3 regions of the Streptomyces sp. 147326 genome follow, and region 1 is predicted to be linked to each of the others. Evidence: riboswitches for the same ligand, from Rfam matches in the RefSeq annotation. Region 1 holds a riboswitch; each other region holds the start of a gene.

Region 1 (4,023 bases):
AACAAGATCGTGGCGGACTACTACGGTGCCATCACGCCCATCAACCAGCTCGCGTCCTTCTCGGTGCCCGAGCCGCGCATGGCGATCGTGACCCCGTTCGACAAGAGCGCCCTGCGCAACATCGAGCAGGCCATCCGCGACTCCGACCTCGGTGTCAACCCGAGCAACGACGGCAGCATCATCCGGGTGACCTTCCCCGAGCTGACGCAGGACCGCCGCAAGGAGTACATCAAGGTCGCCCGCACCAAGGCCGAGGACTCGAAGGTCTCCATCCGCGCCGTGCGCCGCAAGGCCAAGGACGCCCTCGACAAGCTCGTCAAGGACAAGGAAGCCGGCGAGGACGAGGTCCGTCGCGCGGAGAAGGAGCTCGACGACACCACCGCGAAGTACGTCGCGCAGGTGGACGAGCTCCTCAAGCACAAGGAAGCCGAGCTCCTCGAAGTCTGATGAACGACACTTCCTGGCAGCCGGAGCCGGTTCCGGCGGGTCCCGCATACGATGCGCAGGTGGGCCCGCACACTCGGCCCATGCCCATCGTGCCCGATGCCGCCGGCCGTGACTTCGACGACCGGGAAGCACGCGATCGGGGGGCCGCCCTGGACGGCGGCCCCCTCTTCCGCGCCGATACGCCGCCGCAGGAGCCCATGCCCAGCCCCCCGCCTCCGCATGCCCCGCAGCCGCAGGACGCCTCGCCCCCGCCGCCGAAGAAGCGCGCGGGCCGGGACCTGCGTGCCGCCATAGGGGTCGGTGTCGGTCTCGGCGCGGTGATCTTCGCCTCGCTGCTGATCGTCAAGGCGGTCTTCGTCGGCGTCATCGTCGTCGCGGTCGTCGTGGGCCTGTGGGAGCTCACCTCCCGGATGCAGGAGAAGAAGGGCATCAAGGCCCCCCTGGTCCCGCTCGCGGTCGGCGGCGCGGCCATGGTCATCGCCGGCTACGTCCGGGGGGCCGAGGGTGCCTGGGTCGCCATGGCCCTGACCGTGCTGGCGGTCCTGGTGTGGCGGATGACCGAACCGCCCGAGGACTACCTCAAGGACGTCACCGCGGGTGCCTTCGCGGCGTTCTACGTGCCCTTCCTGGCCACCTTCGTCGCGATGCTGCTCACGGCTGACGACGGCTCCCGGCGGGTGATCACGTTCCTGCTCCTGACCGTGGTCAGCGACACCGGGGCCTATGCGGTGGGCTGGCGCTTCGGGAAGAACAAGCTCGCGCCGCGCATCAGCCCCGGAAAGACCCGCGAGGGGCTCTTCGGCGCGGTGGCCTTCGCGATGGCGGCCGGCGCGCTGTGCATGGAGTTCCTGATCGACGGCGGCGCCTGGTGGCAGGGCCTGCTGCTCGGCCTCGCGGTCGCGGTCAGTGCCACCTTGGGCGACCTCGGCGAATCGATGATCAAGCGCGACCTGGGGATCAAGGACATGGGCACCCTGCTGCCCGGCCATGGCGGCATCATGGACCGGCTCGATTCCCTGCTGCCGACGGCGCCGGTGGTCTGGCTGCTCCTGGCGGCCTTCGTGGGCACGGACTGACCTGCGCAAAGGCGGCGTGTGACGCCGGGCGGTTACTCTTGAAAGGCGCGCTGCTTCTGCGGCGCGCCTTTCGTCTTACAAGGAGTACCTGCCATGGCCCGCCCCGTTCCGGGAGAGCTCACCTTCGTCGCCCCTCGCGGGGCCAAGAAGCCGCCCCGGCACCTCGCCGACATGACCCCGGCCGAGCGCCGTGAGGCGGTCGCCGCGATCGGCGAGAAGCCGTTCCGGGCCAAGCAGCTCTCTCAGCACTACTTCGCGCGCTACGCGCACGACCCGGCCGAGTGGACCGACATCCCGGCGGGCTCGCGGGAGAAGCTCCAGCAGGAGCTGCTCCCCGACCTGATGAACGTCATCCGCCACATCAGCTGTGACGACGACACCACGCGCAAGACCCTGTGGAAGCTGCACGACGGCACGCTCGTCGAGTCCGTGCTGATGCGCTACCCCGACCGGGTCACCATGTGCATCTCCTCGCAGGCCGGCTGCGGCATGAACTGTCCGTTCTGCGCCACCGGCCAGGCGGGCCTCGACCGCAACCTCTCCACCGCCGAGATCGTGCACCAGATCGTCGACGGCATGCGCGCGCTGCGCGACGGCGAGGTCCCCGGCGGCCCGGCGCGGCTGTCGAACATCGTCTTCATGGGCATGGGCGAGCCGCTGGCCAACTACAACCGCGTGGTCGGCGCCATCCGCCGGCTCACCGACCCCGAGCCCGACGGCCTGGGCCTGTCGCAGCGCGGCATCACCGTCTCCACCGTCGGCCTGGTCCCGGCCATGCTGCGGTTCGCCGACGAGGGCTTCAAGTGCCGTCTCGCCGTCTCGCTGCACGCGCCCGACGACGAGCTGCGCGACACCCTGGTCCCCGTGAACACCCGCTGGAACGTCCGCGAGGTGCTCGGCGCGGCCTGGGAGTACGCGGAGAAGTCCGGCCGCCGGATCTCCATCGAGTACGCCCTGATCCGCGACATCAACGACCAGGCCTGGCGTGGTGACCTGCTGGGCAAGCTGCTCAAGGGCAAGCGCGTCCACGTCAACCTGATCCCGCTGAACCCCACGCCCGGCTCGAAGTGGACCGCCTCGCGGCCCGAGGACGAGAAGGCCTTCGTGGAGGCCATCGCCCGCCACGGCGTGCCCGTGACCGTACGCGACACCCGCGGTCAGGAGATCGACGGCGCATGCGGCCAGCTCGCGGCCTCGGAGCGCTAGGTTCCGGTCAGCGGAGGTCATATTCGGCCACGGGGTACCCTGTGGCCGAACCAATTTCATATTCCGACAGGGGAGCGCCACAGCGCTGAGAGTGCGGTATCCGTCATCCGCAGACCCTCTGAACCTCGCCCCGGTCATTCGGGGTAGGAAGTTCGGTCACCACTCAAGCTGTTGCGCCCTGCCCGGCGTCCGCTCCCACAGAGCGCCGGGCAGGGCCGCGTCTTCTCCTGGACATCCCAGGAGGAATTCACCAGTGAGCACCACCAAGAAGATCGCGGGCGCCGCGCTCGCGGCCGCGCTGGGCGTCACCACGCTCAGCGCCTGCGGCGACTCCGACGACAAGTCCGCGGGCACGTCCGACAAGACCGTCACGCTCGTCTCCCACGACTCCTTCAACGTGACCGACACGGTCCTCAAGGAGTTCGAGCAGCAGAGCGGCTACACCGTCAAGGTGCTGAAGTCCGGAGACGCGGGCGCGGCGCTGAACCAGGAGATCCTCACCAAGGGCTCCCCGCGCGGCGACGTGTTCTTCGGCGTGGACAACACCCTGCTCTCGCGCGCCCTCGACAACGGCATCTTCACGGCGTACGAGGCCAAGGGCCTGGACGCGGTCAAGCCCGAGTACGTGCTCGACAAGGAGCACCGGGTCACCCCGATCGACTCCGGCGACATCTGCGTCAACTACGACAAGGCGTACTTCGCCGACAAGAAGATCGCCCCGCCGCAGACGCTGGACGACCTGATCAAGCCGGAGTACAAGAACCTCCTGGTCACCGAGAACGCCGCGACCTCCTCGCCCGGCCTCGGCTTCCTCCTCGCCTCCGTCGGCAAGTACGGCGAGGACGGCTGGAAGGACTACTGGAGCAAGCTCAAGGCCAACGGCGTCGAGGTCGTCGACGGCTGGGAACAGGCCTACAACGAGCGCTTCTCCGGCTCCGCGGGCGGCAAGAAGGCCAAGGGCGACCGCCCGCTGGTCGTCTCCTACGCCTCCAGCCCGCCGGTCGAGGTGCTGTACGGCGAGCCCCAGCCGGCCGAGGCCCCGACCGGCGTCTCCACCAGTACCTGCTTCCGCCAGATCGAGTTCGCGGGCCTGCTGAAGGGCGCGAAGAACGAGGAGGGCGGCAAGGCCCTGCTGGACTTCCTGGTCAGCAAGAAGTTCCAGGAGGACATGCCGCTCCAGATGTTCGTGAACCCCGTGACGAAGGACGCGGCCCTGCCGGAGCTGTTCACCAAGCACGGAGCGGTGGTCGAGAAGCCGGAGAACGTGGCTCCCGAGACCATCGCCAAGAACCGT
Region 2 (4,023 bases), 1.8 Mb from region 1:
TCGTGGAACTCGCGGGCCGTGTCCGGGTCGAGGGCCAGGTTGAACTGGTCCTCCCAGCGGAACTCGAACCGCGCGTCCGACAGGGCGTCGTCCCACTCCTGGGCGCCGGGGTGTCCCTTGGCCAGGTCGGCGGCGTGCGCCGCGATCTTGTACGTGATGACGCCGGTCTTCACGTCGTCGCGGTTGGGCAGGCCCAGGTGCTCCTTGGGCGTGACGTAGCAGAGCATCGCGGTGCCCCACCAGGCGATCATCGCGGCGCCGATGCCCGAGGTGATGTGGTCGTACGCGGGCGCGACGTCCGTGGTCAGCGGGCCGAGCGTGTAGAACGGCGCCTCCTCGCAGATCTCCTGCTGGAGGTCGATGTTCTCCTTGATCTTGTGCATCGGGACGTGGCCCGGGCCCTCGATCATGGTCTGGACGTTGTGGCGCTTGGCGATCGTGTTCAGCTCGCCCAGCGTCTTCAGCTCCGCGAACTGCGCGGCGTCGTTGGCGTCCGCGATGGAGCCGGGGCGCAGGCCGTCGCCCAGCGAGTACGTGACGTCGTACGTCGCGAGGATGTCGCAGAGCTCCTCGAAGTTCGTGTAGAGGAAGTTCTCCTTGTGGTGCGCGAGGCACCACGCGGCCATGATCGAGCCACCGCGCGAGACGATGCCGGTCTTGCGGCGGGCGGTCAGAGGCACGTAGGGCAGCAGCACGCCGGCGTGGACCGTCATGTAGTCGACGCCCTGCTCGGCCTGCTCGATGACCGTGTCCTTGTAGATCTCCCAGGTCAGGTCCTCGGCGCGGCCGTCGACCTTCTCCAGCGCCTGGTAGAGCGGCACGGTGCCGATCGGGACGGGGGAGTTGCGCAGCACCCACTCGCGGGTGGTGTGGATGTTGCGGCCCGTCGAGAGGTCCATGACCGTGTCGGCGCCCCACTTGGTCGCCCAGGTCATCTTGTCGACCTCCTCCTCGATGGAGGAGGTGACCGCGGAGTTGCCGATGTTGGCGTTGACCTTCACCAGGAACCGCTTGCCGATGATCATCGGCTCGATCTCGGGGTGGTTCACGTTCGCCGGAAGCACTGCGCGACCTGCGGCGATCTCCTCGCGGACGACCTCGGGAGAGACGTTCTCGCGGATCGCGACGTACTCCATCTCCGGGGTGATCTCGCCCCGGCGGGCGTACGCGAGCTGCGTGACGGCCTGGCCGCCGCGGCCGCGGCGGGGCTGGCGCGGGCGGCCCGGGAAGACCGCGTCGAGGTTCTTGAGGCCACCGCGCGGCGAGGTGTGCTTGATGCCGTCGTCCTCGGGGCGCACGGGACGGCCCGCGTACTCCTCGGTGTCGCCGCGGCCGATGATCCAGTTCTCGCGCAGCGGGGCGAGGCCCCGGCGTACGTCGGTCTCGATCTGCGGGTCGGTGTACGGACCGGACGTGTCGTAGAGCGTCACGTCCTTGCCGTTGGTGAGGTGGACCTGGCGGACCGGCACCCGGATGTCGGGGCGGGAGCCCGCCACGTAGCCCTTGTGCCAGCCGGGCTGGCGCTCGGTCCGGCCGTCGGCGTCCTGGCTGACGGCAGGCGTGCGTGCGTCCTGAATGGTCATGAGACCTGATCTCCCTACGCCGGCATTACCCGGTAACAGGTTCGGCGGTCGACGCAGCCTCTTCCCGTACGCATCCGTGATGCGCGTACGGTGATCAGCGTCCTCTCAGCCCGGTGCTCCGAGCTCCCGCGTTGTGCAAAGTAGCCCCCACGCTAGCGTCATCCATGGCGTGCTGAACAGTGGGCCCCCTCATCTCTTGCGATGATCTGCTGGTGACGTTCTCGCCGCAGCCCCCCACCGAGCCCACAGAGCCCCATGGCCACAACGGCCACGAGCACCACGGCCCGGGACACTCCGCCGGGCACTCGTCCGATCCCTCCGCCGGCCCCTCCGGCGGTCATTCCCATGGCCACGGTCACAGCCACGGGCACGGCCCGGCGGCCCCCGTATCGAAGCACCTGCGCAAGGTCATCGCGGCCGTACTGATCCCCTTCGCCACCGCCGTCTTCATCGGCATGGTGGTGCTCTGGCCGGGCGGAGCCCCCGCCCACGAGCGCACGGGGGTGGGCTTCGACCGGCAGACCCAGCAGGGCAAGGTCGTCTCCCTCGAACACGTCGACTGCAAATCGGTGAACGCGGCACAGGTACCGCCGACCGCGGACCCCTCCACCCCCGAGGGCCGTGAGGCCCAGGCCGCGCAGACCGGCGAGTGCAAGAAGGCCACCGTCGAGATCGGCACCGGCCCGGACAAGGGCCGCACCTTCGTGGAGATCGTCCAGCCGGGTGCGCCACGGCAGTTGACGGACGGCCAGGAGGTGGTCGTGGCCTACGCGCCCGACGCCCCCCGCGACCTCCAGTACTCGGTGATCGACGTGAACCGCAAGATCCCGCTGGCGGTGCTGGCCGGCATCTTCGCGGTCGCGGTCGTCCTCGTCGGGCGGATGCGCGGGCTGTTCGCACTGATCGCGCTGATCGTCAGCTTCGGCGTGCTGACGCTCTTCATCCTCCCGGCCATCCTGCAGGGTTCGAACCCCCTCGTCGTCGCGGTGATCGGGGCGAGCGCCATCATGCTGATCGCGCTCTACATGTGCCACGGCCTGACCGCCCGCACCTCGGTCGCCGTCCTCGGCACCCTCGTCTCGCTGGTGCTGATCGGTCTGCTGGGCTCGGTGTTCATCGGCTGGGCGTCCCTCACCGGCAACACGGACGACAACACCGGGCTGATCCACGGGCTGTACCCGGACATCGACATGAGCGGTCTGCTGCTCGCAAGCGTGATCATCGGATCGCTGGGCGTGCTCGACGACGTGACGGTCACCCAGACCTCGGCGGTCTGGGAACTGCACCAGGCGGACCCCTCGATGGGGTCGCGCGCCCTCTACCGGGCGGCCATCAGGATCGGCCGCGACCACATCGCGTCGGTGGTCAACACGCTGGTGCTGGCCTACGCGGGTGCCGCACTGCCCCTGCTCCTGCTGTTCTCGATCGCGAACAGCAGCATGGGCTCGGTGGCCAACAGCGAGCTGGTCGCGGTGGAGATCGTACGGACCCTCGTGGGCTCGATCGGACTGGTGGCCTCGGTCCCCGTGACGACGGCGCTGGCCTCGCTGGTGGTTTCCGCGGACCGGCCGGGATCCCCGGACGTCGCGCCGGCCGCGGGGCCGGTCCGCGGCGGCCGGGGCCGGCGGCGCAAGCGCTGAAGGGGTCTTCCCCAGGGGGTTCCCGAGGGGATGGGCGGGCGGGCGCGGGTGAGCGTGAGCTCGTGCGTCAGCCGGCGTTCTGCTCGTTCTGCTTCGACTCCGACAGGATCTTGCCGAGCGCCTCGTCGAGGTTCTCCTCGAAGTCGCCCAGGTTCCGCTCCTGTCCGAGCGGAACGATCCGGTCGGTGCGGTCGAGGAACGCGACGAGCGGAGCCGCGCTGGCGCGGAACAGGGCCCGGTCGCCGCCGACCTGCAGCCGGATGTGGACGTCGGACAGCTCCTCCGGATCGGTGGGGGCGATGTGCACGTCGCCGTCACCGCACGGCTTGTTGATGCCGTCGAGGAGGAGCTCCCGGCCGAACGCCCAGGTCACGGGCGCGTCTCCGGGAAGGTGGAAGGTCAGGCGGACTGCGTAGGGATCACGGGCGTCGTACCGGAGTTCCACCGGAATCCTGAACGAGAGCTCCTCGGAAACGAGGAAACTCATCATGACCTCTGCCTGTACCGACTCGCGCATTGCCTACCCCGCTGTAGTGGAAGTGGCCAGGAATGATCCCCCAGGCTCCTCTTGACAAGAGTGGTGGAAGCGCTAGCAGATCACAAGGAGTGAGTTTTCAGATACTGATAGAGAACGAGAGGGTGCTCAACAGCGCGCCTACTTCACTCCGTAGTCGATTGACTACATAGCGCAATCGATCTTCCTGGTGCAGGGGGAGAGAAATCGCCATGGTTGCGGCGGTATCGCCCGCCGTGATGGGGATGGCCGCACAGACCGTGCCGAGGGCATATTCCTGGCGTTC
Region 3 (4,023 bases), 3.6 Mb from region 1:
AGGGAGCGGTTCTCGCCCCGGCGTACGGCGATGAGCTGCCCTTCCTTGACCATCTGGCGGACCCGGGTCACCTCGATGTTCAGCATCTCCGCGATGTCGGGGAGGTACAGCCACGAGGGGACAAGGGCATCGATCTTTGCGTCAATCTCGGTCACGGACACAAGCCTGCCATCTCGGCTCCGCCGCCGGTACCTGGGCAGCCCCGTCCGGGTCGCGGCCCGTGCCGGGCCTCCGCCCCGAACCCCACGCCTCGAACGCCGGCGGGGCCGAATCTTCAGGCCGGGGCCGACTTCAGCGGGGTGGCGGGGTCCGCAACCCTGGAGGGGTCCACGGGCACTCCCGCCTCGATGAGCTTGCGGCCCTGTGCCACGTCGCGGGGGCGGCCCACCGCCAGGACCGCGACCAGGGCGCCGCCCCGCAGCCAGCACACCGACCAGGCCGGCCCGGCCGGGTCGCCCCGCCAGAGCAGGGTGTCGGCCCCGCCGTGGTGGCCGGCGTACTGCACGAACCGGCCGAACTGCTCCGACCAGAAGTACGGCACCGGGTCGTACACCTGGGCCGGCTGCCCGGAGCCGGCCCCGGCCAGGATGTTCGCCGCCACCGTCCGCGGCCCCTGGAGCGCGTTGTCCCAGTGGTGCACGAGCAGCCGCTTCCCGTACCGCCCGGAAGGGAAGGAGGCGCAGTCGCCGACCGCGTACACCCCGGGCAGGGAGGTACGCAGGTACGCGTCGGCGGTGACCGAGCCGTCCGGCCCCAGCTCCACACCGGTCCCGGCCAGCCATCCCGTGGCGGGGCGCGCGCCGATGCCCACGACGACCGCGCCGGCCGGCAGCGCGCGCCCGTCCGCGAGCAGGACCCGGCCCTCCTCGATCCCGGCGACCTTCGCGCCGGTGATCAGCCCGGCGCCGGCCTCCTCGTACCAGCGCGCCATCGGCTCGGCGACCTCGGCGGGGAGCGCCCCCGCCAGCACCCGCTCCGCCGCCTCGACCACGGTCACCGCGCAGCCCGCCTCGCGGGCCGCGGTGGCGAACTCGGCGCCGATCCAGCCCGCCCCGACGACCACCGTGGACGGCGCGGCCGCCAGGACCGGGCGCAGCCGCGCCGCGTCGTCCAGCGTGCGCAGCAGGTGGACGCCAGGGACGCCCTCGGTGCCGGGAAGGGTCAGCGGCTCGGCACCGGTCGCCAGTACGAGGACCTCGTACGGGACCGGGCCGGCCTCGGTGTCCAGCTCGCGGTCGGCGGCCCGGAGCCCGGTGACCTCCGTCCCGAGCCGCAGCTCGATGCCGAGCCCCTCGAAGTCCACGTCGAAGGCGGAGTCCTCGGCCTTGCCGAGCAGGACCGCCTTGGACAGCGGGGGCCGGTCGTAGGGCTGGTGGGGTTCGGCTCCCAGCAGGGTCAGGGGGCCGGCGAATCCCTGCTCGCGCAGGGCGACCGCGGTCTGCACGCCGGCCATTCCGGCGCCGACGATCACGACGCCGCGCTGATTGTGTTCCGTCTGCTCGCTCACCCGGCCACCCTAATCATCTGACGCTCCGTCAGGAACAGGTGCCGCCTTACCGGCCGTCCGAGGCCGGGATAGTCTGGCCACCGTACCTATCGCGGGAGTCCGGCGCACCGGGCTGAGAGGGAGGCTGGCCGGCCTCCGACCGTACGAACCTGATCCGGGTCATGCCGGCGAAGGGAGGGGCTGGACGCCCATGCACTCGTCTCGGAAGGGATCCGACGTCCTCGTCATCGGGGGCGGGATCATCGGCCTGGTCACCGCCTGGCGGGCCGCGGCGCGCGGGCTGCGCACCGTACTCGCCGACCCGGCACCCGGTGGCGGCGCCGCCCAGGTGGCGGCCGGCATGCTCGCCCCCGTCACCGAACTGCACTTCGGCGAGGAAGCCCTGCTGGGCCTCGGCCTCGCCTCCGCCGCGCGCTATCCGGAGTTCGCCGCCGAGCTCGCCGACGCGAGCGGCGGCATGGACATCGGCTTCCGCGCCTGCGGCACCCTCGCCGTCGCGCTCGACTCCGACGACCGGCTCCACCTGCGGGAACTGCACGCGCTGCAGCGCCGCTGCGGCCTGGAGTCCGAGTGGCTCACCGGCCGCGAGTGCCGCCGCCTGGAGCCCATGCTCGCCCCGGGCGTACGCGGCGGCCTGCGCGTGGACGGCGACCACCAGGTCGACCCGCGCCGGCTCGCGGCCGCCCTGCTGGCCGCCTGCGAGCGGGCCGGCGTGATCATCCACCGGGCCGCCGTGGAACGGCTGCTGGTCACCGCCGACCGGGCGGCCGGGGCCGTACTCGACGACGGTACGGAGCTGCGCGCCGCCCAGGTGGTCCTGGCGGCGGGCTCGCTCAGCGGCAGGCTGGCGGGCGTACCGCCGCAGGTGCTGCCTCCCGTACGGCCGGTCAAGGGCCAGGTCCTGCGCCTGTCCGTGCCCCCGGCCTACGCGCCGTTCCTGTCCCGGACCGTCCGGGCGGTCGTCCGCGGCAGCCACGTCTACCTGGTGCCGCGCGAGAACGGCGAACTCGTCGTCGGCGCCACCAGCGAGGAGCTCGGCTGGGACACCACGGTCACCGCGGGCGGGGTCTACGAACTCCTGCGCGACGCCCACGAGCTGGTCCCCGGCATCACCGAACTCCCCCTCACCGAGACCCGTGCGGGGCTGCGCCCCGGCTCGCCCGACAACGCCCCGCTGCTCGGCCCGACCGACCTGCCGGGCCTGCACCTGGCCACCGGGCACTACCGCAACGGGGTGCTGCTGACCCCGCTCACCGGCGAGGTGCTCGCCGAGCTGCTGGCCACCGGCGAAGTGCCGGAGATCGCGCGCCCGTTCACCCCCCGCCGGTTCTCCGCCGCACGTCAGGAGTCGTACGCATGACCCTTCCCGTCTCCGTGTCCGTCTCCGTCAACGGCGAGCCGCGCGAGGTCGCGGCCGGCACCACGCTCGACACCGTGGTCGCGACCCTGACCACGGCCCCCTCCGGCGTCGCCGCCGCGCTCAACGAGACCGTGGTCCCGCGCGGGCAGTGGCCGGTCACGCCGGTGGGCGACGGCGACCGGGTCGAAATCCTCACCGCGGTCCAGGGGGGCTGAGCGCCATGGCGGACGACCTCTTCACCCTGGGCGGCCGGACCTTCTCCTCCCGCCTGATCATGGGCACGGGCGGGGCCCCGAGCCTGGACGTGCTGGAACGCTCCCTGGTCGCGTCCGGCACCGAACTCACGACGGTCGCGATGCGGCGCCTCGACCCCACCGTCCAGGGCTCCGTCCTCTCCGTCCTGACGAAGCTCGGCATCGCGGTCCTCCCCAACACGGCGGGCTGCTTCACGGCGGGCGAGGCCGTGCTCACGGCCCGGCTGGCCCGGGAGGCGCTGGGCACGGACTGGATCAAGCTGGAGGTGGTCGCGGACGAGCGGACCCTCCTGCCGGACGGCGTCGAGCTGCTGGACGCCGCCGAGATCCTGGTGGACGAGGGCTTCACGGTCCTCCCCTACACGAACGACGACCCGGTGCTCGCGCGGAAGCTGGAGGACGTGGGCTGCGCGGCGATCATGCCGCTGGGGTCGCCCATCGGCTCGGGGATGGGCATCCGCAACCCGCACAACTTCGAGCTGATCACGGAGCGGGCGTCGGTGCCGGTCATCCTGGACGCGGGCGCGGGCACGGCGTCGGACGCCGCCCTCGCCATGGAACTGGGCTGCGCGGCGGTGATGCTGGCCTCGGCGGTGACTCGGGCGCAGGAGCCGGTCCTGATGGCGTCCGCCATGCGGGACGCCGTCTCGGCGGGGCGGCTCGCCTTTCGCGCGGGGCGCATCCCGCAACGCCGCTTCGCCGAAGCCTCCTCTCCTGCGGAGGGCCGCGCCGCCCTGGACCTGGAACGCCCGGCGTTCTGACCCGCGGGTCCACTCCCGGGACTCCGCCCCGGACCCCCTACGGCGCTCCGCGCCCGCGCCTCAAACGCCGGCGAGGCTGAAAGACCGGGGCGCCGCACCCGGCCCTGACGTCACAGCTGCGCTGCAAGCCGGACCCACCCC

The links. A riboswitch is a leader RNA that binds a small molecule or an ion and turns the genes downstream of it on or off. The one in region 1 is predicted to bind thiamine pyrophosphate.
Region 2: linked by a shared signal. The riboswitch ahead of thiC (phosphomethylpyrimidine synthase ThiC) and the one ahead of RIU97_RS11910 (thiamine ABC transporter substrate binding subunit) in region 1 are both predicted to bind thiamine pyrophosphate.
Region 3: linked by a shared signal. The riboswitch ahead of thiO (glycine oxidase ThiO) and the one ahead of RIU97_RS11910 (thiamine ABC transporter substrate binding subunit) in region 1 are both predicted to bind thiamine pyrophosphate.

The regions. Positions count from the first base shown of each region.
Region 1 covers NZ_CP134201.1:2,760,615-2,764,637, reverse strand. The annotation lists gene frr (ribosome recycling factor) at 1-447, shown strand, start outside; gene RIU97_RS11920 (phosphatidate cytidylyltransferase) at 447-1,523, shown strand; gene rlmN (23S rRNA (adenine(2503)-C(2))-methyltransferase RlmN) at 1,617-2,729, shown strand; TPP riboswitch at 2,788-2,897, shown strand; gene RIU97_RS11910 (thiamine ABC transporter substrate binding subunit) at 2,983-4,023, shown strand, end outside.
Region 2 covers NZ_CP134201.1:4,531,172-4,535,194, reverse strand. The annotation lists gene thiC (phosphomethylpyrimidine synthase ThiC) at 1-1,583, opposite strand, end outside; TPP riboswitch at 1,578-1,723, opposite strand; gene RIU97_RS20510 (YibE/F family protein) at 1,796-3,223, shown strand; gene RIU97_RS20505 (SsgA family sporulation/cell division regulator) at 3,291-3,740, opposite strand; gene RIU97_RS20500 (IclR family transcriptional regulator) at 3,838-4,023, opposite strand, start outside.
Region 3 covers NZ_CP134201.1:6,350,407-6,354,429, reverse strand. The annotation lists gene RIU97_RS29110 (Rv2175c family DNA-binding protein) at 1-155, opposite strand, end outside; gene RIU97_RS29105 (NAD(P)/FAD-dependent oxidoreductase) at 275-1,507, opposite strand; TPP riboswitch at 1,589-1,700, shown strand; gene thiO (glycine oxidase ThiO) at 1,698-2,867, shown strand; gene thiS (sulfur carrier protein ThiS) at 2,864-3,082, shown strand; gene RIU97_RS29090 (thiazole synthase) at 3,088-3,882, shown strand.